Regions from separate parts of the Pokkaliibacter sp. CJK22405 genome, predicted to be linked through region 1. Evidence: predicted binding sites of a transcription regulator. Region 1 holds the regulator's gene; the other holds the start of a gene.
The links. Region 1 encodes sigma-54, which starts transcription at its own class of promoters, with help from an activator protein. Its sites were predicted from a motif close to TGGCACNNNNNTTGCTNT; they were not measured.
Positions count from the first base shown of each region.

Region 2: a site for sigma-54 is predicted at 6,517-6,534, ahead of glnK (P-II family nitrogen regulator). Genes of this name have one in related genera too.

Region 1 is NZ_JBKKHQ010000014.1:112,435-123,724, reverse strand. It holds gene murA (UDP-N-acetylglucosamine 1-carboxyvinyltransferase) at 1-713, opposite strand, end outside; gene ACKC9G_RS11015 (BolA family protein) at 727-969, opposite strand; gene ACKC9G_RS11010 (lipid asymmetry maintenance protein MlaB) at 1,060-1,359, opposite strand; gene ACKC9G_RS11005 (phospholipid-binding protein MlaC) at 1,363-1,995, opposite strand; gene mlaD (outer membrane lipid asymmetry maintenance protein MlaD) at 2,043-2,501, opposite strand; gene mlaE (lipid asymmetry maintenance ABC transporter permease subunit MlaE) at 2,503-3,285, opposite strand; gene ACKC9G_RS10990 (ABC transporter ATP-binding protein) at 3,298-4,095, opposite strand; gene ACKC9G_RS10985 (KpsF/GutQ family sugar-phosphate isomerase) at 4,340-5,311, shown strand; gene ACKC9G_RS10980 (KdsC family phosphatase) at 5,313-5,855, shown strand; gene lptC (LPS export ABC transporter periplasmic protein LptC) at 5,899-6,465, shown strand; gene lptA (lipopolysaccharide transport periplasmic protein LptA) at 6,449-6,961, shown strand; gene lptB (LPS export ABC transporter ATP-binding protein) at 6,958-7,686, shown strand; gene ACKC9G_RS10960 (RNA polymerase factor sigma-54) at 7,748-9,235, shown strand; gene hpf (ribosome hibernation-promoting factor, HPF/YfiA family) at 9,339-9,647, shown strand; gene ptsN (PTS IIA-like nitrogen regulatory protein PtsN) at 9,655-10,119, shown strand; gene rapZ (RNase adapter RapZ) at 10,116-10,970, shown strand; gene ACKC9G_RS10940 (HPr family phosphocarrier protein) at 10,984-11,256, shown strand.
Region 2 is NZ_JBKKHQ010000021.1:101,693-112,982, reverse strand. It holds gene ACKC9G_RS15420 (AzlC family ABC transporter permease) at 1-469, opposite strand, end outside; gene ACKC9G_RS15415 (DUF2058 domain-containing protein) at 739-1,278, shown strand; gene ACKC9G_RS15410 (amino acid ABC transporter ATP-binding protein) at 1,353-2,078, opposite strand; gene ACKC9G_RS15405 (amino acid ABC transporter permease) at 2,127-3,074, opposite strand; gene ACKC9G_RS15400 (transporter substrate-binding domain-containing protein) at 3,146-3,943, opposite strand; gene glnK (P-II family nitrogen regulator) at 4,286-4,624, opposite strand; gene ACKC9G_RS15390 (ammonium transporter) at 4,800-6,071, opposite strand; gene glnK (P-II family nitrogen regulator) at 6,118-6,456, opposite strand; gene ACKC9G_RS15380 (accessory factor UbiK family protein) at 6,865-7,152, shown strand; gene ACKC9G_RS15375 (YifB family Mg chelatase-like AAA ATPase) at 7,222-8,727, shown strand; gene ACKC9G_RS15370 (HPP family protein) at 8,735-9,262, opposite strand; gene ACKC9G_RS15365 (TetR/AcrR family transcriptional regulator) at 9,388-9,942, shown strand; gene ACKC9G_RS15360 (methylglyoxal synthase) at 9,965-10,426, opposite strand; gene ACKC9G_RS15355 (EAL domain-containing protein) at 10,451-11,290, opposite strand, start outside.

The DNA of each region.
Region 1 (11,290 bases):
CCCGTTTCGATACGATCAGGCAGTACTGAGTAATCACAACCATGCAGACGCTCTACACCCTCGACACGAATGGTATCAGTACCGTGGCCGGTGATTTTGGCGCCCATAGCGATCAGACATTCAGCCAGATCCACCACTTCAGGTTCACGCGCCGCATTCTCAAGAATGGTCTCGCCTTCAGCCAGCGCAGCTGCCATCAGCAGGTTTTCCGTACCAGTCACTGTGACAACATCAAAGAAGATGTGCGCACCCTGCAGACGGCCATCCACTTTGGCGCGAATGTAACCGTCTTCCAGCACGATCTGAGCTCCCATGGCTTCAAGGCCACGCAAGTGCAGATCCACCGGACGGCTACCAATGGCACAACCACCGGGCAGAGAAACTTCTGCTTCGCCAAAACGCGCCAGCAATGGACCCAGCACCAGAATCGAAGCACGCATGGTTTTTACCAGCTCATAAGGAGCCACCACGTTATCGACAGTGGTGGCATCAACTTCGATCACCATACGGTCAGTCATGGTAATACCTACACCCATGCGACGAATCAGACCTACCATGGTCGCGACATCATGCAGATGGGGCAGATTGGAAATTCGTACAGCACCTTCAGCCAGCAATGTGGCTGCCAGGATAGGCAGAGCGGCGTTCTTTGCGCCAGAGATCACGATGTCGCCAGACAGCGGCACACCACCGGAGATCATTAACTTGTCCATTCGTTGCTCCGACTCAGGCGTTCAGATTCTGCCACTGGGCAGGGGTGTAAGCTTTGATTGAAAGGGCGTGAATGCTGCCATCAGCAATTTTGTCAGACAGGGTGGCATAGACCATCTGCTGTTTTTTAACGGGGGTAACACCGTCAAAGGCCTCACTCACCACAACAACAGAAAAGCTGCAGCCTTCACCCTCGGGGAAAACTTCAGCGCCGCTGATACCCGCCTGAATTCGGGCTTTAACTTCATCTACCTGCATGTTTACCTCAAATACGTCTCAGAATTCCCACATAGGGAAAACAAGAACGCCCGCAGACAGGCTGCAGGCGGTTGTTAAATGATTCTGGTATCAGTGCTGCCGGGAAGTCAGCAATAAACTGCTCACATCCGTCAGGTCGAAGATCGCTTTCAAGGAAGGGGTTACCCCACTCCATGTCAGATCAACCCCCTGAGCTTTGGCCGTTCGAGCCAGTTGTAACAGAACCCCCAACACTACCATAGAGCGGGTGTGGAGTTCGGAGAGATCAACTTCGATCTCTCCTTGCATCTGTTTCACCAGACCACAGGCTTGCTCGACAACTTCTGCCGCTTCCACGAAGGACAGCTCACCTGCCAGTTTGATACCTGTGTTGGTGCGTTCAACCTGCATCGCTTATTTCTTCACCGCATCACTGGAAACACTCCAGTTCTGGATAACTTTGTCGAGGTTACCTTCACGGTTCATGGCTTCAGCAAACTGGTTGCGGAAGTTCAGACCGACGTTAACGCCGTCCAATACCACGTTGTAGATCAGCCACTGGCCATCTTTCTTGTGCAGGCTGTACTGCATGCGATAGGTGGTGCCTTTACTAGTGGTCAGATCAACGGTCACGCTGGTCTTGCCATCAGAACCTGCACCATCCTGGCTTGGCTGAACGGTGTATTTATCCAGTTCGATGACCTGCAGAGCCTTGGCAAAAGTACGGATAACCGTCTTTTTGAACTGCTCCTGAAAGGCCGCGCGCTGAGCATCGCTGGCCTGACGGTAGTAGAAAGCCATTACACCGCGGGACAGGCTTTCAAAATCCACAACAGGCGTTACGGTGGTTTCAACTTCGGCATAGAGCTTGTCGAGATTATCCGGGTTACGCATAGAGGCATCTTTCATTAGTGCCAGCATGCTGTCAGTTGTGGTGGAAACCACCTCTTTCGCTTCGCTCCAGTCATCAGCGCGGGCGGCCGTAGAAAGCGCCAGAACTGACATCATCAGGCTGACCCAAAAGAGTCGTGCGATTTGCTTAATCATCAGCTTTTGAACCTTTACACAGGGAACAGTAAATCAGTTTGTCCTTATCAGGACTTGCTCTGACTCGACAGGAATTTGCCGATCAGATCTTCCAACACCAGTGCGGACTGCGTGTACTCAATGGTGCTACCATCTTTCAACATATCCTCATCGGCTCCTACTTGTATGCCGATGTACTTCTCGCCTAACAAGCCTGAAGTCAGAATCATTGCGGAACTGTCCGTACTCAGATAGTTCACACTTTTATTGATCTCCATTGAGACCTTGGCACGCATGGTTTTCGGATCCAGCTGGATATCGGAAACACGACCAATCAGCACTCCTGCGATCGTGACCTTGGAACGCACCGTCAGGCCGCCGATATTATCGAAACGCGCATACACAGTATAAGTGGGCTCGCTGGCAGAAAAGGTCAGGCCACTGACTTTCAGTGCCAGCACAAGAAGTGCAGCAATACCGGCCAGCATCATCGCGCCGACCGTCATTTCCAGAGCACGTACTTTCATCCTAGAAATCTCCAAACATCAGTGCGGTTAGCACAAAATCCAGCCCCAGCACGGCCAGGGATGCGTAGACAACCGTTCGGGTGGTCGCCTTGCTGATACCTTCAGAAGTGGGCACCAGATCAATGCCCTGAAATACAGCAATCCAGGTCACAACCATGCCAAAAACCACGGACTTGATCATGCCGTTAACAATATCCTGAGAGAAGCTGACAGAGTTCTGCATATTGGACCAGAACGAGCCACTGTCGACTCCCAGCCAGTCAACACTCACCAGACTACCGCCCCAGATACCCACCACACTGAAAATAGCGGTCAGTACCGGCAGCGAAATAAAGCCTGCCCAAAAACGCGGAGTGACGATACGACGAAGCGGATCAACACCGATCATTTCCATGCTTGCCAGCTGCTCGGTCGCTTTCATCAGACCAATTTCCGCTGTCAGCGCTGAACCTGCACGTCCTGCAAACAACAAGGCCGTAACCACCGGCGCCAGCTCGCGGGTAAGTGTTAACGCCACCATTTGGCCAACAGCCTGCTCAGAGCCGTAGTCGACCAGAATGGTGTAGCCTTGAAGCCCCAGCACCATACCGATAAACAGGCCAGAGACGACAATGATGATCAGCGACAGCACGCCCACGAAATAGAGCTGTCGAATCAGTAAAGGGAACTGTGTGCGCCAATCAGGCGTAGCAAACAGCGCCTGGGCCAGCATCATGCCAGCACGTCCCAGCACAGCAAAGACCCCAAGCACGTGCCGCCCTAATGCGGCAATACGATCCAGCATAGCGAGGCTTCCTTACAAGAACTGCTCAGCCAGTGACGGCGCAGGATAATGGAAGGGAACCGGACCGTCAGGCAAGCCCTGAATGAACTGTTTAACCTGAGGTTCCTGCGTTTCCATCAATTGTTGTGGAGTACCTTTTGCCAGCACTTGGCTGTCGGCAATCACATAGACATAGTCCGCAATGCTGAAGGTTTCCTGAATGTCATGAGAAACCACTATCGCGGTATGTCCGAGTGCCTCGTTGAGGCTTTTAATAAGTTTTACGACAACGCCCATTGCGATCGGGTCCTGCCCGGCAAACGGCTCATCGTACATGACGATTTCCGGGTCAAGGGCAATCGCTCTGGCCAGCGCCACACGACGCGCCATGCCGCCGGATAGTTCGGAAGGCATCAGACTGGCAGCACCACGCAGGCCCACCGCCTGCAATTTTAACAACACCAGATCACTGATCATGCTTTCAGGCAGGTCGGTATGAACACGCAAAGGGAAGGCCACGTTTTCAAAGACACTCAGATCAGAAAACAGCGCCCCTGACTGAAACAGCATTCCCATTTTGGCACGCACCGCAAACAGAGCCTTGCGACGCAGTTGTGCGATATTCTGGCCATTAATCTCGATGCTGCCTTTATCGGGCCGAAGCTGACCGCCGATAAGACGCAGCAACGTCGTTTTCCCCGTTCCGGACGGCCCCATAATGGCGGTGATTTTTCCACGGGGAATATCCAGATCGACATCACGATAAATGGCCCGCTCACCACGAAAGAAGCTCAGATCGCGAATGCGAACAATTTCTTTCTCTTTATCCATGAATCCCTCGCTGGGCGATGAGCTGCTAACAAAGTCGGCGATAATAGCACGATGCCCCTGCTCAGGCATCCATCAAAACCCCTGAGATACAGTGTGATGCACTCTAATTAGGCGAGCACTTTCCCATGTTGCGAATGCCAGGCGGCAGGATGATATTGAAAGACCTCGTCACAGTCTTGTTTCACGCCCTCGCCCCAAAATGATGCTATGATGCGGCCCGATATTGCCCAGACGAGCAGCAACAATGACCGAGCAGCTTGATTTTCTCTCCAGCGCCCGCCGCACCCTTGAAACAGAAGGCAATGCCATTCTGGCGCTGGGCGATTACCTTACTGATAGTTTCAGCCAGGCGTGCAAACGTCTGCTTCAGTGCCGTGGCCGCGTGATTGTGCTCGGTATCGGCAAGTCAGGTCATGTCGGCAAGAAAATGGCCGCCACCTTTGCCAGCACAGGCACCCCCTCTTTCTTTGTTCATCCGGCAGAAGCCAGTCATGGCGACATGGGAATGATCACATCGCAGGATATTGTGATCGCGCTGTCCAACTCCGGAGAAACCTCTGAAGTCCTGTCACTTATCCCGTTGATCAAGCGTTTGCGTGCGCCTTTGATCAGCATGACCGGCAATGCCAACTCGTCTCTGGCAAAAGCTTCGGAAGTGCATATTTCCTTACCTGAAATGCCTGAAGCATGCCCCTTGGGCCTGGCGCCGACCACCAGCACCACCATGACACTGGCGATGGGCGATGCTCTGGCCATTGCGCTGTTGGAAGCGCGTGGTTTTACGGCAGAAGACTTCGCCTTTTCGCACCCGGGCGGCAGTTTGGGTCGCCGTCTGTTATTGCGTGCTCGCGATCTCATGCACAAGGATGCCGAACTGCCTCGCGTTTCGCCCTCAACACTGCTTCGCGATGCTTTGATGGAGATCACCCGCAAGGGGCTCGGTCTTACTACGGTGACGGATGACGATGGCAAGCTGCTCGGGATTTTCACCGATGGTGACTTGCGCCGTGCGCTGGATCAGCAACTGGATCTGCACAGCCTGACCATTGACCGAGTGATGACCCGACGTTGCAAAACCATCGAAGGCGACATTCTCGCCGCCGAAGCGCTCAACATCATGGAAGAGGTATCCATCACTGCACTGGTTGTGGTTGATGAAGAACGTCCCGTTGGCATCCTACATATGCATGATCTGATCAAGGCAGGAGTTGTCTGACATGGCACTGAATCCGCAAGAACTGCACAACCGCGCCCGTGCTATCAAAATGCTGATCATGGACGTTGACGGTGTTCTCACCGATGGTCGCCTGTTTTTTTCTGAGGAAGGTTACGAACTCAAAGCCTTCAACTCTCTGGATGGCCACGGCATTAAAATGCTGCACAAAGCAGGCCTCAAAACCGCCATTATTACCGGTCGACGTACCACACTGGTCGCTAAACGCGCGCGAGATCTTGGTATCCACTTCCTGTTTCAGGGCCGCGAAGACAAGCTGAATGCGCTTGAAGAACTGCGTCAGGAACACCACATCGAGATGGAAGAAATCGCCTACATCGGCGATGACTGGCCTGATCTGCCACTGATTACCCGGGTTGGGCTTGGCGTGACAGTTCCGAATGCTGCACCCGCACTGCTTGAGCACGCACACTTCTGCTGCTCTCGAGCAGGTGGAGAAGGCGCGGTACGTGAGCTTTGCGAGCTTATTCTGGCCGCACAGGATCAGTTGGATAGCTGCCTGGCACCCTATCTCGCTGCAGACTGACCATCGAAACTTGAGTACTGGTAAGGTGAGGACGCACTGAAACATGTCCTGGAAAAACAAGACTATACTGTTTCTGGCCTTTGTACTGATTGGCGTTGCCCTGATCCGCTATGATCTTCGCGACCCCGATCAGCCGGTGCTGACCTTACAAAAGCTGGATGGTGAAACTGCTGACAGCTATGCCATTGATACTCATACCGAGCGCTTCAATACCAATGGCCAGCTGGCTTCCACCATGAGCGCTCCGCGACTGGATCATTTCAAGAGCAAGGGTGTCAGCGTCATTGTTTCGCCCAAAGTGAATTCTGTACAAGCCAATGGACAGTGGTTTGCTACATCTGATACTGCACAGCAGTTCGATAACGATGACCATATAGAGCTTGAGCATAATGTGAATATCCGGCAGTCTTCAGAAGGTCAGGCGGATATCACACTGGAGACGCCCTGGCTGTATTTGGACCCTCATACCGAACGTGCGCACACCGATCAGGAAGTCGTCATCACCCGAGGGACAGGAAAGACAACGGCTGTAGGCATGCAAGCTGATCTTCAAAGCAAACATGTAGATTTATTGTCCCAGGTAGAAACGCTCTATGAACCTGCTCGCTAAAGTATCTTTATCTCTTGCACTATTGCTGCCCGTCGTTGCTCAGGCACTGCCGGAAGATCGTAATAAGCCGGTCCGGATCTTGTCTGATAATGCTGCGCTGGATGATGCGAAAGGGACAGTGACATACACCGGTAAAGTGAAACTCACTCAAGGCACACTCGAGATTGAAGCCGATAAAGTCGTGCTGTACCTCGTCAACGGTGAACTGACTCGTGCGAAAGCCTTTGGCAAGCCTGCGCATTATCAGCAGCTGCCCTCTCCTAACGAGCCCCTGACTCATGCCTATGGCCAGACACTGGATTATGACCTGAGCAAAGAAACAATCACTGCCCAGGAAAATGCCAAACTGACTCAGGCAAAAGATACCTTCACAGGTGACAAGATCATCTATGACATTACCCAACGCACCGTGAATGCCAGTGGTGGCAAAAGCTCAAATGCCGGTAGCGGCCGCGTTGAAATGATTTTGCACCCGAAACAAAAGACAACTGAATGAGTAGCACCCTGCAAGCACGCCACCTGGCTAAAGCCTATAAGGGCCGTCAGGTAGTCAAGGACGTCTCCCTCTCCGTGAGCCAAGGCCAGATCGTTGGCTTACTTGGTCCCAACGGCGCGGGCAAAACCACCTGCTTTTATATGATTGTCGGTCTGGTCGCCGCGGATAAGGGCGAAGTCCGCCGTGATGATCAGGACTTAACCCCACTGCCAGTTCATGGCCGCGCCCGTGCGGGCATCGGCTATCTGCCTCAGGAAGCCTCCGTTTTTCGCAAGTTAAGCGTTGAGAAAAACCTGATGGCGATCCTTGAAACCCGAAAAGATCTTGATCAGGATGCCCGCAAGAAAACGGCGGAGTCCTTAATGCAGGAGTTTCACATCTCCCACATTAAGGATAGTCTGGGCATGAGTTTATCCGGGGGCGAACGCCGTCGTGTGGAGATTGCCCGCGCGCTGGCCATGGATCCGGATTTTATTTTGCTGGACGAGCCTTTTGCCGGTGTTGACCCGATCTCGGTCACGGATATTCAGCAGATCATTCGCCATTTGAAAGAGCGTGGCATCGGTGTACTGATCACCGACCACAACGTGCGTGAGACACTCGCGATTTGTGATCACGCCTACATTGTAAGTGACGGGCACATTCTCGCTGAGGGCGATGCCGAGACGATTCTGCAACATGAGCAGGTTCGTCAGGTGTACCTTGGTGAAAATTTTCGCTATTGACCCATTCGAATGGCCTAAGCCATCCATAATTACTGAGTCGGAAGTATCTTCGTAGCCAAATATGAAGCCCTCTTTACAGTTAAAAATCGGTCAGCAGCTGACCATGACCCCGCAACTGCAGCAAGCCATCCGCTTACTGCAGCTTTCCACATTGGATCTTCAGCAGGAAATTCAGGAAGCACTGGATGGTAATCCCCTGTTGGATGTTGAAGAAGAGTTTGATACTCCCGTACCTGAAGAACGCTATGAAACCGCGCACAATCAGGAAACCCGGGACACCTCACAGAATGAGCAGGACGGCGCAGTCGACACTGACAGCCAGTGGTCTGATGACATTCCCGATGAACTGTCCGTAGACAGCTCTTGGGAAGATACCTATTCCACACTGCCTGCCTCATCCTCCAGCGGGGATGGTGACGATGGCTATGACTTTGAGTCACGAGCCACTGCTGGCGAATCCCTGCAGGACCATCTGGAGTGGCAGCTCAACCTGATGCCACTCAGCGATCGTGATCGCACCATTGCCTTCACCCTGGTCGACAGCATTAACGCAGAAGGCTACCTGACCTCTCCTCTGGAAGAGTTGCTTGAAAGTCTTGATGATCTGGATGAAGAAGATCCGGTGGAAATGGATGAGATGGTGATGGTGCTTCATCACCTGCAGCAGCTGGATCCGGCGGGCGTCGCAGCACGCGATCTTGCCGAGTGCCTGACCATCCAGCTCAAGCAACTGGCGACCACCACGCCCTGGCGTCAGGAAGCCATGGACATCATTGCCCAGCACCTGAACCTGCTCGGCACCCGCGACTATGCAACGCTGATGCGTCGCACCCGCCTCTCTGAAGAACAGCTGACAGCCGTCATACACCTGATCCAGAGCCTTAACCCCCGCCCCGGCGCCAGCATTAATGCAGGCGAATCAGAATACGTTGTACCTGATGTGGTGGTGGCGAAAAAAGAGGGTCAGTGGACTATCGAGCTGAATCAGGAAGCGATGCCGCGCCTGAAGGTGAATAACAGCTATGCCAGCATGATCAAGCGTGCGGACAACAGCGCGGATAACACCTATCTGAAAAATCAGCTACAGGAAGCACGCTGGTTTATCAAAAGTTTGCAAAGCCGTAATGACACCCTGCTGAAAGTCGCTACCAAGATTGTGGAGTTCCAGCTCGACTTTTTTGAGGAAGGCGAGGAAGCCATGCGCCCAATGGTTCTGGCAGATATCGCCCAGGCCGTCGAAATGCATGAATCCACCATCAGCCGTGTCACGACGCAAAAATTTATGCACACCCCTCGTGGTGTCTTTGAATTGAAGTACTTTTTCTCCAGCCATGTTGGCACTGCCGATGGCGGAGAAGCCTCTTCCACGGCGATTCGGGCAATGATCAAGAAGTTGATTGCCGATGAGCCACCGCGCAAGCCTCTGAGCGATGCCAAATTGGCAACCCTGCTGGGCGATCAGGGAATTAATGTCGCGCGAAGAACCGTCGCCAAGTATCGTGAAGCGATGGCAATTGCTCCATCGAATGAACGTAAGCGGCTGGTCTGAAAAGGAAACGATTTGGCGCTAAATAGATTTGACGAGCCCAGTCTTGGATTGGCTATAGTGAAATCTAACCAGCGAACAATCACTGGCAAATCAGGAGAGTCATATGCAAATAAACATCACAGGCCATCAGCTGGAATTAACTCCTGCCCTGACTGACTTTGTAAAAAATAAAATGCAGAAACTTGAGCGTCACGCCGACTCGATCACCAGTGTTCAGGTGACCCTGAACGTCGAGAAGCAGCGTCAGATTGCAGAAGCCACAGTTCATGTGGCAGGCGCCGACCTCCACGCCAGTAATGAAAATATCGACATGTATGCCGCCGTCGACGGTCTGATGGACAAGCTCGATCGTCAGCTCCTCAAACACAAAGAGAAGCACCAGGCTCGTAGCCAGGGTGCAATGGTACGCTAACGTCTTTATGCAACTTGACCAAATCCTAAGCCAGAGCTGCACCCTGACCGGTGCACCCTGGTCAAGCAAAAAGCGCGTTCTCGAGCAGGCTGCCGGCCTGCTCGCAGAACATCTCACGGATATCGACACCGACGATATCTTCAATGGACTTATTGGACGTGAGCGACTTGGCAGTACTGGCCTAGGTGGTGGTATTGCCATCCCTCACTGCCGCCTGTCTCAATGTGAAGAAGTGACCGCTGCGCTGATCCATCTGGAATCCCCGGTGGACTTTGATGCCAGAGATGGCCAGCCTGTGGATATCATCTTTGTACTGTTGGCACCTGAAGAAGCCCATGAGTCACACCTCCAGGCCCTGGCCATGGTTGCGGGCATGCTGCAAAACCCGGCAAACGTACAACAGCTGCGCGTGGCCAGCGATTCTGCAGGACTCTACAAGGCGGCTCTGTCCATCGTTCCGGACAAGGCATGAAGTTATTTATTATCAGCGGCCGTTCAGGCTCCGGTAAAAGTACAGCCCTCAATGCGCTGGAAGACTTGGGTTATTACTGTATCGATAACCTGCCGGTGGATCTGTTAAAGGCACTGGTACAGCAGGCGGAAAAGGCCCCCGATACACAACGCCAGAATATGGCGGTGAGTATTGATGCCCGTAACCTGCCCAATAACCTTGGCGACCTCCCCGTGCTGGTAGAGGAAATCCGGGAAATGGGCGTGCACTGTGAAGTGATCTATCTGGATGCCGAAGAAAGCATTTTGCTTCAGCGCTTCAGTGCGACACGCCGCAGACACCCGCTCACGGATGGCCGTGTCAGCCTGCAGGAAGCTATTCAGGAAGAGCGCCGACTACTGCGCTCTATTGCTAATTGTGCTGACCTGACCATAGACACAACGCACATGACACTTTACGACCTGCGCGACACCATTCGAACGCGGGTAGCAGGACGCAGCCAGGAACTGGCTATCCTGTTTCTGTCTTTTGGCTTCAAACACGGCCTGCCCCTGGATGCAGACCTTGTCTTTGACGTGCGTTGCCTGCCGAACCCTCACTGGATTCCAAGCCTTCGGGGTTTTACCGGCAAGGAGCAGCCCGTTATGGAGTATCTGGCGGCAGAGCCAGACGTGAATAAAATGCTGGATGACCTCCGTCATCTACTGGAAACCTGGCTGCCCTATTATGAGCGCAACAATCGTGCTTATATGACGGTTGCCATAGGCTGTACCGGTGGTCAGCACCGCTCCGTGTATATGGTTGAACAGCTGGCAGCTCACTTTGCCAACAGCCATCACCACATTCAAACCCGTCATCGCGAGCTCGATTAGTGCAGGAACGCCCATGCGTGAAGAAAGGATCACGTTAATCAACAAGCTGGGGCTCCATGCCCGAGCCACCGCCAAACTGATCGGGGTAACGACCCGTTTCACAGCGGACATTCGCATGAGCCGCGTAGGTGGCAATAAAGTGGATGCCAAGAGCATCATGTCCGTTATGCTGTTGGCTGCCTCCGTGGGGACAGAACTTGAGTTTATTCTTGATGGCGAGGATGAGGACGCTGCCTGGGAAGCTATCAAGACACTCATTGAGGATCGCTTCGACGAGGGCGAATAACCTCGTCATCGAACACCCTACCTCTTCGCCTTCC
Region 2 (11,290 bases), on a different contig from region 1:
AACAAAGATTCCACGAGCCGTACATGAACCCGCCGGAGGCAAGCCAGTACCAGAGCAGACCCGGGTCGAGCCGGTAGCGGCCAAGACGGGTACTCACCGTGGCAAAGGTTTCATCCGTCAGCCAGAACCCCAGGAGAATCCGCCAGCGTTGAGGAAAGCGCGCGGCTTGCGGCATCAGGCTCACGGCGTACAACAGATGTCGCAGGTTCAGGACGAAAATGGTGATGGCAATCACCGAGGGCGGCGTATTCACCGCCAGCAGACCAATGGTGACAAACTGGGCAGCACCGGCAAACACACAGAGCGACATCATCATAATGGCCCAGAATGGCAGGCCCTGTGACTGGGCCAGCGCGCCATACAAAATACCGAAAGGTACCGCTGCCAGCACCAGAGGCAGGGTATCAATCACGCCGGCACGGACATAAGGCAGGCGCCCGCTGGCCGTGGCCTGATTCTGCTCAGACATCATTATTCGCCTATTTATTGACTCGCCGATTTATTGAATTGTGACGCTCCACAGGACCCGTCCTGACAGAGGCGAGGGCGCAAGTATAGCTCTGCGCTTTTATAGACGCCTTGGACAATCCTGCGCCCGAAAGAGTTTATTGCCGGTCAGCCCATGAGCCGAGACTGGCGAGGAGGAGGAAAGTTCAGTAGAGTGCCGCCATAGTCAGCGTACCGGAGAAGCGCCGGTATCTTTCGCCAACGGCCCGGGAAGTGACAGGAGGAACGCCGATGGCATCCTTGAAAGACCAACTACTCAAATCCGGCCTTGCCTCCAAACAGCAGGCCCAGAAGGCAGCGACTGAAAAGCGCAAAGCCTCCAAACAAAGCAAGCAGGTTTCCAAGCAGGAGCAGGTCAAGGCCCAGCTTGAAGCTGAACAGCAGCGCGAACAGGAGCGCCAGGCCAAGCTTGAGCGTGACCGCCAGCTGAATCAGGATAATCAGGCCGACAAGGCTCACCGTGCGCTGATGGCCGAAGTGCGTCAGCTGGCGGAAGTACACGGTGTGAAGCCTCCGGCAGATGCTGAGACGCCCTATCAGTTCGTGCACGGCACCAAGATCAAGAAAATCTATGTGCTGCCCAAACAGTATGAACAGCTCGCCCGTGAACAACTGGTGATCTGCGACGGCCCCGAAGGCTATGTACTGGTGCCTGCCAAAGAAGCTGAGCGTATTGAGGCCCGCGCACCGGACAAAATCCTGCGTCCTCATAAAGCGGCAGCGACCGAGGAAGAAGATTACCCGGCCATTCCGGACGATCTGATGTGGTAAGTACGCAGTGTTAACAACAAAAACGCCCGCAAATGCGGGCGTTTTTTATGCAGCGGATGGCTCAGCGATCGCGCTTAAAGGACCTGTGACAGGAACTTCTGCAGACGCGGATGGGTAGGATTACCAAAGAAATTCTCTGGGGTATCTTCCACCAGCAACTCACCGTCTTCCATGAACAGCACACGGTCAGCCACTTCACGGGCAAAGCCCATTTCGTGGGTTACCACGACCATGGTCATCCCTTCTTTGGCCAGGCTCTTCATGACGTCCAGAACCTCACCGACCATTTCAGGGTCCAGGGCAGAGGTTGGCTCATCAAACAGCATGATTTTAGGTTTCATGCACAGAGCACGGGCAATGGCGACACGCTGCTGCTGACCACCAGAAAGCTGGCTGGGGTAGTTGTTCATACGCTCGCTCAGGCCGACTTTCTTCATCAGCGCCTTGGCGTGCTCAGTCACTTCCGCCTTGGGGCGTTTGGAGACCTTGAGCGGAGCCATCATCACGTTCTCCAATGCACTTTTGTGCGGGAACAGGTTGAAGCTCTGGAACACCATACCTACGTGTTCACGCAGTTTGTTGATGTTGGTGCCTCTGGCATACATGTCGATGTTATCGATCACGATGGTACCGCTGGAGATGGTTTCCAGCTGGTTCAGGGTACGCAGGAAAGTCGACTTACCGGAACCGGAAGGTCCGATCACAACCACAACTTCACCGCGCTTGATGTTGGTGCCTACCTTCTTGAGCGCGTGACAGCCGTTGGAATAGATCTTGTCGATATCCTTGGCAACAATGATGTTGTCGGCGTTATCTACTTGCATTTTTCTCTTCTCCTAAGCCGATCATCAATCGCTGGCAGACAGGCGTTTTTCCAGACGCTGGATCGCCCATGACAGGATACCGGTCATCACCAGATACAGCAGTGCAACGGTAAACCAGACTTCAAAGGGAGCGAAGGTGGCAGATACCACTTCACGGCCCGCTTTGGTCAGATCCGTGATTGAGATGACGGAGACCAGTGAGGAGTCTTTGATCAGGTTGATGAACTGACCCGCCATCGGTGGCAGGGTACGCTTGAATGCCTGAGGCAGGATAACGTTGGTCATCGCCTGCACATAGGTCATACCCAGTGAGCGTGCGGCTTCCATCTGGCCAGGCGGGATGGACTGAATACCGGAACGAACGATTTCAGCGATGTAAGCTGCGGTGAAGACTGCCAGCGCTGCAACACCCGCTGTAAATCGGTCGAGGGAAAGTACCGTACCGATAAAGAAGTAGAAGATAAAAATCTGCACCAGCAGCGGCGTACCACGAATAATCTCGATATAAGTGATACAGAGCTGACGTATGGCCAGATTGCGGGAAATACGACCCAGGCCGATAAAGAGACCCAGAATTACCGCGAAGACCAGCGACACGACGGAGATTTCCAGCGTGGTGATCATACCTTCAGTGATAGGCCCGATCCGCCAGTCTTTGCGTGTCGCGACCACATCACCTTCGAACAGCAGATCGCCGTTATCGACGCTCAGCTCATTAAATTTCTTGATAACTACAGAGTCGGCCCCGGAGTCAGGGACCAGAGTCAGGGTCTTTCCGTCAGCACTGACTTCCGCCGTGCCGTCAAAAGGCGCTCTGATCGACTGTGGCTCAGTATTGATCAGGTAAGGGGTTACTCGCGACCAGCGCCACGTATATTCAATATGTTTGCTGGACATATAGACCACGGTGCAAAACGCAACGATGATCGCGATATAGACGCCTTGCCACAGCAATCGGTTTTCAGATCGCATTGGTTACTCCACAAATGCAAACACCGGCTTGCTAGCAAACCGGTGTATAAAAGAACAGGTGATACGAAATCTTACTGAACGGAGCTCAGCCATTCATCGGTTTCAAACCACTTGTGGTAAAGGCGGTCGTAGGTGCCATCACCCTTAGCCTGACGCAGGAAGTTGTCCAGGAAGTTCAGGAAATCAGGGTCATTCTTACGCAGTGCCCAACCCAGGGGCTCGTAAGTGAATGGGGTTCCCAGGTGAACAACCTTGTCTTTGTTCTGCGAGGAGTAGATAGCGTTGAATGGCAGGTCATAGACGAATGCGTCTGCCTTGCCGTTAGCCACTTCCAGAGCACCATCCGCTTCGGTGTCGAACAGACGGATGTTGGCTTTACCAAGGTATTTTTTGGTCGCTGCATCACCGGTAGTACCCAGTTTGGTCACTACGGTGTACTTAGGATCGTTCAGGTCCTTGTAGGATTTGATCGTGCCTTTCAGGGAAGGTTTGATCAGGATGGACTGACCTACGATGATGTAGGGATCAGCAAAGTTAACTTTCAGGTTACGAGCTGCAGTGATGGTCATGCCGCCCATGATGATGTCACACTTGTCAGTCAGCAGAGCAGGGATGATACCGTCCCATGCAGTGTTAACAGGAGTGAACTTGACGCCCATTTCTTTGGCCATCAGTTTACCCATGTCGATGTCAAAACCGACGAAGTCACCTTTCTTGTTCTTCATTTCGAAAGGCATGTAGCCAGCTTCGAAACAAACACGCAGTTCACCTGCAGAAACTACTTTATCGACAGTGCTCTCGGCCATCGCGGCTTGAGTAGCGGACGCCAGTCCAACGGCAAGTCCAAGGGACATCAGAAGTTTTTTCATTGTAAACCTCAGGTTTGACAAGTGTATCAGCGTCCGGTTGCTAGTGCTGGTTGTGCGCGTCACCAGCCGAACACCTCGATTTATTAATCGCATTAATTAAAGCAAATTACGGGCCAGCTTTTTTCGTCCAATAAATGGGCAAAAAAAAGCCAGTGCAAGCCCCAAAAAGGGCTTTACCAAGAAAATCTTTTCTTGCGGTAACCGATTTGTTCAGAATTGCGACCTGTGCTTCGGCAACAGATGTTACCAATGGAAGCAGCCCGGCGAAATGCTTATGCCTGATATCTGGGTATAAACAACAATGCCCCACAAGGGGGCATTGGAGTGCTCATTTAATGAGCCTTACAGCGCATCGTTTCCGGTTTCACCGGTACGAATACGAATGACCTGCTCCACCGGGGAGATAAAGATTTTGCCATCACCAATCTTACCGGTATGCGCTGCTTTGGAAATCGCTTCAATCGCGCCTTCAACCACACCGTCTTCCACTGCCACTTCCACTTTGACCTTGGGCAGAAAATCCACCACGTATTCGGCGCCGCGATACAGCTCCGTGTGACCTTTCTGACGACCGAAACCTTTTACTTCGGTGACGGTAATTCCCTGGATGCCAATATCTGACAAGGCTTCACGGACATCATCGAGCTTGAATGGCTTGATTACGGCAGTCACGAGTTTCATGACAGGTCTCCCTTTTTTGAAGGCATGTTTTGTTTTATTGGGCGCTAGTATATACCCCATTGTTTTCGACAGACCATCCCATCCGTCTGTGAAGCTTCCGTGAAGGTTCAGGCATAAAAAAACGGCTTCCGAGGAAGCCGTTTTTCGTGTCAGGCAAGTTCAGTGCATCACTGACTTACTTGGAAGTTTTGAACTCTGGGTAAGCTTCCATACCACATTCGTGGATATCGACGCCTTCGTACTCTTCTTCCTCGGTAACACGGATACCCATGACCGCTTTCAGAATAGCCCAGACAATCAGACTGGTGATGAAGACCCAGGCGAAGATGGAAACCGCACCCAGCAGCTGAGCACCGATGGTGGCATCAGGGTTGGTCAGAGGTACTGCCAACAGACCCCACAGACCACACACACCGTGAACAGAGATAGCACCGACAGGATCATCAATCTTCAGTTTGTCGAGGAAGACAATGGAGAAGACCACGATCACACCACCCACAGCACCGATCAGAGTCGCTGCCAGAGCAGAAGGCGCCAGAGGCTCTGCAGTAATGGCAACCAGACCAGCCAGCGCACCGTTCAGAGCCATGGTCAGGTCAGCTTTCTTGAACCACAGGCGGGCAAGAATCAGCGCACCGATCACACCACCGGCCGCAGCGGCGTTAGTGTTAACAAACACAGAGGCAACAGAGTTTGCTTCGCCAACGTCAGAGACTTTCAGCTCGGAGCCACCGTTGAAGCCGAACCAGCCCAGCCACAGGATCAGTGTGCCCAGAGTTGCCAAAGGCAGGTTGGAACCAGGAATTGCATTCACCTGACCGTTGGAACCGTATTTGCCTTTACGAGCGCCCAGCAGCAGAACACCGGCCAGTGCTGCAGAAGCACCTGCCATGTGAACAACGCCAGAGCCTGCAAAATCCTGGAAGCCTGCTTCGTTCAGGAAGCCACCGCCCCATTTCCAGTAACCTTCAACGGGATAGATGAAGCCGGTCATGACGACAGCAAATGCCAGGAAAGCCCATAGCTTCATACGCTCGGCAACGGCACCGGAAACGATAGACATCGCGGTTGCAACGAACACAACCTGGAAGAAGAAGTCAGACTGCAAAGAGTAATAAGGGGCATCATCGCCACCGGCCATGACTTCAGCCGCAGTGTGATCCGCACCGATCAGGCCACCAAAGCTTGGCATCCAGCCGCCAGACTCGCTGGAATACATGATGTAGTAGCCACACAGCAAGTACATGGTACAGGCAATGGCGTACAGAACGACGTTTTTGGTCAGGATTTCAGTGGTGTTCTTGGCACGGACCAGACCGGCCTCCAGCATGGCAAAGCCTGCTGCCATCCACATTACCAGCGCACCACATACCAGGAAGTAAAAGGTGTCCAGTGCATACTTCAGCTGGGCGAGATCCCCCGCCGTTGTTTTTAAGAGTTCTTCCACAGGATGATCCTCCTCAGGCAACCATCAGACAGTGAATTCAATGAAATCAGAGCGCTTCTTCACCGGTTTCGCCGGTGCGAATACGGATGACCTGTTCCAGTTCGGAAACAAAGATCTTGCCGTCACCAATCTTGCCGGTGTGAGCTGCCTTGGTGACAACGTCGATGACCTGATCCACAAGCGTGTCGGCCACGGCCACTTCAATTTTGACTTTGGGCAGGAAGTCCACGACGTACTCAGCACCGCGATACAACTCGGTATGGCCTTTCTGACGTCCAAAACCTTTGACTTCTGTCACCGTGATACCCTGGACTCCGATATCGGAGAGAGCTTCCCTTACGTCGTCCAGCTTGAATGGCTTGATCACCGCCGTAACTAGTTTCATAGATGTTCCCTCGTTAAATTCGTGCACCAATGGCGCAGGCTGTAGCCTTGGCTTCTTGACTAAGCAGACCTTGTGCCAGTTTTGTTAATTCAAATAAATTCAGTTAGTTACACCGCAAAAGCGTAAAAATGGCGTGAATATTCAAGTCTTTGCATAGTTTTCACCGAAATGCGCACCAAGAATGCACAAGACTGATGCTTACCCCTGCCCAAAAACGCACCAAAACGGACTCACTGGTTCATTTTCAGGTCGGCTGACCTGTGGCGGCGCACAACCAGCTCTGTTGCCGCTCAGACTGAAACACCTGACTGGCGGAATACGCCACAAAGAGCGATTACGCCTTGGCTTCAAATCCCGTGGACGATAGAGGTATAGTGTCAGCCACGCTTAACGACAGGACATGTCCCCATGATCAACGCCAAACTTTTTGAAAACCTGCAGCAGCAGATCAGCCAGGGCCTTTCCAACCTGCCTCTGCCTCACGAAGAAATTCAGAAGATTGTGCGTCAGGCGCTGCAGAGCACCTTCGCCAAGCTTGATCTGGTCACTCGTGAAGAATTCGATATTCAGGTAGAAGTACTGCAGCGCACCCGTGCACGTCTGGAAGCCCTGGAAGTTCGTCTGAATGCCCTTGAGCAGGGCGAAAGCGCGGATAGCGAGTCGGCTTCCGTGAAGGTTAATCCCGAGGCTGAGTAACCGCGCCGAAGATCTCTGACTGCACCAGGAAGGTGCAGTCGTTATTTTTATCGATGACAAGGATTCGTCATGTCGATTGCCACCGTACATTGCCGGGCGTTGCTCGGTGTTGAAGCGCCTGCTGTCAGTGTCGAAGTGCATATTGCTCCCGGCCTGCCCTCCCTGACGATTGTCGGACTCCCCGAAGCTGCCGTTCGCGAAAGCAAAGAACGCGTACGAAGTGCTATCCAGACCAGCCAGCTGGAATTTCCCCTGGGCCGCATTACCATCAACCTTGCTCCGGCAGATCTCCCCAAAAGCGGGGGACGCTATGACCTGGCAATTGCGCTGGGCATCCTCGCCGCTTCAGGACAATTGCCTGTCGAGTCTCTTCACCCGGTGGAATGTATTGGTGAGCTGGCGCTCAATGGTGCCATTCGCCCTGTTCCCGGTGCCCTGATTGCGGCACGCGCCAGTCGGGATGATGGCCGGGCCCTGATTCTGCCGGTGGATAATGCGCCCCGCGCCTCGCTGGTTCAGCATGCAAGGCTGTTCCCTGCCCCGGATCTTCTCAGTGTCTGCGCCCATCTTCAGGGAATGAGCTTGCTGGAGAGTTTCAGCAGCCGACCGGCGGATGTTGAACTGCCGCAGTATCCCGATTTACTCGATGTGAAAGGTCAGCCCCAGGCCAAACGCGCCTTACAGGTTATGGCAAGCGGCGGCCACAACGCTCTGCTGTTTGGCCCACCCGGAACAGGAAAAACGCTGCTGGCCAGTCGTGTTCCCGGCTTGCTGCCGCCTTTGGCCGAGAAGGAAGCACTGGAAGTCGCGGCAGTGGAGTCTTTGCAAAGCAGCTTTCTGGAAGAGAACGGCTGGCCCGCGCGCCCTTTTCGTTCCCCCCATCACAGTGCTTCTGCCGCCGCGTTAGTCGGAGGAGGCAGCGACCCTAAACCCGGGGATATTTCCCTCGCGCATCAGGGCGTGCTGTTTCTTGATGAACTACCGGAATTTGACCGAAAAGTGCTGGAAGTGATGCGAGAACCACTGGAAAGTGGCCATATCACCCTGTCGCGGGCGCGGGCTAAGGTCACCTTTCCGGCCCGTTTTCAGCTGATCGCGGCGATGAACCCCTGCCCCTGCGGTTATCAGGGCGACAAAAGCGGGCGTTGTCAGTGTACGCCGGATCAGGTGCGACGCTACCGTCACAAACTCTCCGGGCCACTGCTCGATCGTATTGATTTGCATATTCAGGTTCACACACCCGACTGGGAGGCCCTGCGCAACAGCCAGCGAGAAGGCCCAAGCTCTGCGGAGGTACAGGCGGCGGTATCACAATGTCGTCGTCGCCAGCTCGAACGTCAGGGCTGTCTGAATGCTCACTTGAGCGGTGAAGCGCTGGACCGCTTCTGTGATGTCGATGAGAAAACCTCATCGACCTTGCGTCAGGCAGTCGAAAAGCTGGGGCTGTCAGCCCGCGCCTATCACCGGATTTTACGAGTAAGCCGTACACTGGCCGACATGCAGGAGCAGGAAAGCATTCAGCTGCCTCATGTACTGGAGGCATTGTCCTATCGCCAGCTGGACCGGCCTGTCTGACCTGACCTCAATCCGCTCTCTTACCCAACCAATACATCGGCCAGCGGCTCTGCTGGCCGATGTTGTTCACGATGGCCGCAATCAGAATCAGTCCAACACTTCCTGTCAGGACCGGCGTCAGCAGGAAACTGGCATCGATATGCGCTGTTCCCAGCAAAATGACCACAAGAGGGTTGGCCCCTGCAGGCGGATGCACGACGTGCAATAGCTGCATCAGTGCAATACCGGCACCGACCCCCACAGCCAGTACCCAGGGCGCCTGACCAAAGCTGTACAAGAGCACGAGCCCCACGACACAGGTCAGCAGATGCCCGCCAATAACATTACGTGGCTGCGCCAATGGCGAGCCCGGCACCGCGAACAACAAAACGCAGGTCGCACCAAAAGGTGCCATCAGCCAAGGTAAACCGGACCACTGACCAAGATAGGCCAACAGCACAATCCCCGCCGTACCACCCACAAAACCCCGCAACACCTGCACTCTGTTGGCCCGCGGCGGCAGCGCGCCGCCACCTTTTAACTTTTCCAGTCTCATCACCGTTTTACTCAACGTTATAGGTTCTCATGCGAGCGTACAGATCTGTACACTTCCAATTACGGTACAGATCTGTACACTTCCTGGCAAGTAATCCTGATGAACCGGAAACGCGGTAACTGCTCATGAATGCCCGAGAGTTAATCCTTCGCCATGCCGAAGAGCTGTTTAATCTGCATGGCTACAACGCCGTCGGTGTGGACTGGATTCGTGACAGCGCCGGTGTCTCGAAAACCTCGATGTACCGGCACTTTGGCTCCAAGGCCAAACTGATTGAATCGGTACTGACGGTGCGCCATGCGCGTATGGCAGAGAGTATCGAACAGCGGGTGGCGCAGGCTTCGACCAGCAGGGAAAAGCTTGTCGCGTTGCTTGATTGGCACTTTGACTGGTTCCGGCAAGCGCACTTTCAGGGCTGCATGTTCATGCATGCACAGGCTGAATTTAAGGAAGCCGGCCAGGAAATTGCCGACCAGGCACGACATCACAAACGCTGGCTGAAAGCCTGTATTGGCCAGATTATGGAGAACGATGAGCTACGTACTGAGGCCGTAATGACCTTCGTTGAAGGGATGATCGTGCGTGCCGAGTTTCGGGAAATTCAGGGGCAGGAAATGCGTATCAAAGCGCTGGCATTAGCCCTGGCCGGATTCGAGAGTGAAGTTACGGGAAGCCGGTGAACACTTCCCGTCTGCGGATGGATCAAACGCCGCGCGCGGCCAGATAAGCCTCGTAATCCGGCACGCGGTATTCGTACGATTCACGCATGAAAGGCGAAGTAATGAGGAAGTCCGCACTGGCACGACTACAGGCCACCGGAATATTCCAGACCGCCGCGACGCGCAGCAACGCTTTCACATCCGGGTCGTGAGGCATCGGCTCAAACGGGTCCCAAAAGAAGATCATCACATCGATGAGGCCTTCAGTAATGCGCGCTCCAATCTGCTGATCACCACCCAGCGGGCCGCTAATCAGCTTGTTCACTTCGACATTGAGCGCTTTTTCCAGCACTTTGCCGGTAGTACCCGTCGCATACAGTTGATGGCCTTGCAGGTGCTGCAGGTGCGTCTGACACCAGTTCAGCAACTCTTCCTTGCGATTGTCGTGGGCAATCAGTGCAATCCGCTTATGCAGCGGCATCTGCTTGGTTTTTTGCTGAATCATGCGCAGGTTCCTCCCTTTTGGGGCCTAAGAATTACTGCTTTGCCGCGGGTTGGCAAGTTCCTGGCTTGTGGACTGGCGTTGATACTGCTGGCCTTCCAGCAAATCACAAAGAACAGAGAAGGGCTGCGGGCGGCCAAACAGAAATCCCTGCGCCTGATTACAGCGATACTGGCGCAGGAATAACAACTGCTCCGGTGTCTCGACCCCTTCGGCCACCACCTGCATCCGCAGGTTATGGGCCAGACTGATCATGGCCCGCACAATCACTTCGTTATCCGGACAGTCCGCCGCTTCCTGCACAAAGGATTTGTCGATTTTCAGACGCGAGAGGGGCAAGCGCTGCAGATGGGCAAAGGAGGAATAGCCGGTTCCGAAATCATCCAGTGCAAAGCAGGCACCAAGCTCCGTGAGTTCACGAATGCACTGGGTGGTTTGCTGCTCGCTTTTCATCATCGCGGATTCCGTCAGCTCAAATTCGATACTGGCGGGGTCGGCGCGTGTCGTTTCAAAAATACGGGTAATGGTGCGGGTCAGCATCGGGTCGCTGAACTGGCGGAACGAGAGGTTGATGGACAGCTGAATCGCCGGAAGGCCCTGACTACGAAGGAAATTGGCATCCTGACAGGCCTGATGAATCACCCAGTAGCCCATAGGGACGATCAGGCCGGTACGCTCGGCCATCGGAATGAATTCTGCCGGGTTCAGTAGCCCTCGGGTCGGGTGCTGCCAGCGAATCAGGCCTTCTGCAGCAAGAATATCCTCACTGCGAACATCGACACGCGGCTGATAGAAAAGCCGTAACTCATTACGCCGCAGCGCCCGTCGGAAGTCTGCCTCAAGGCTGAAAGCCGCCGAGGTTTTCGA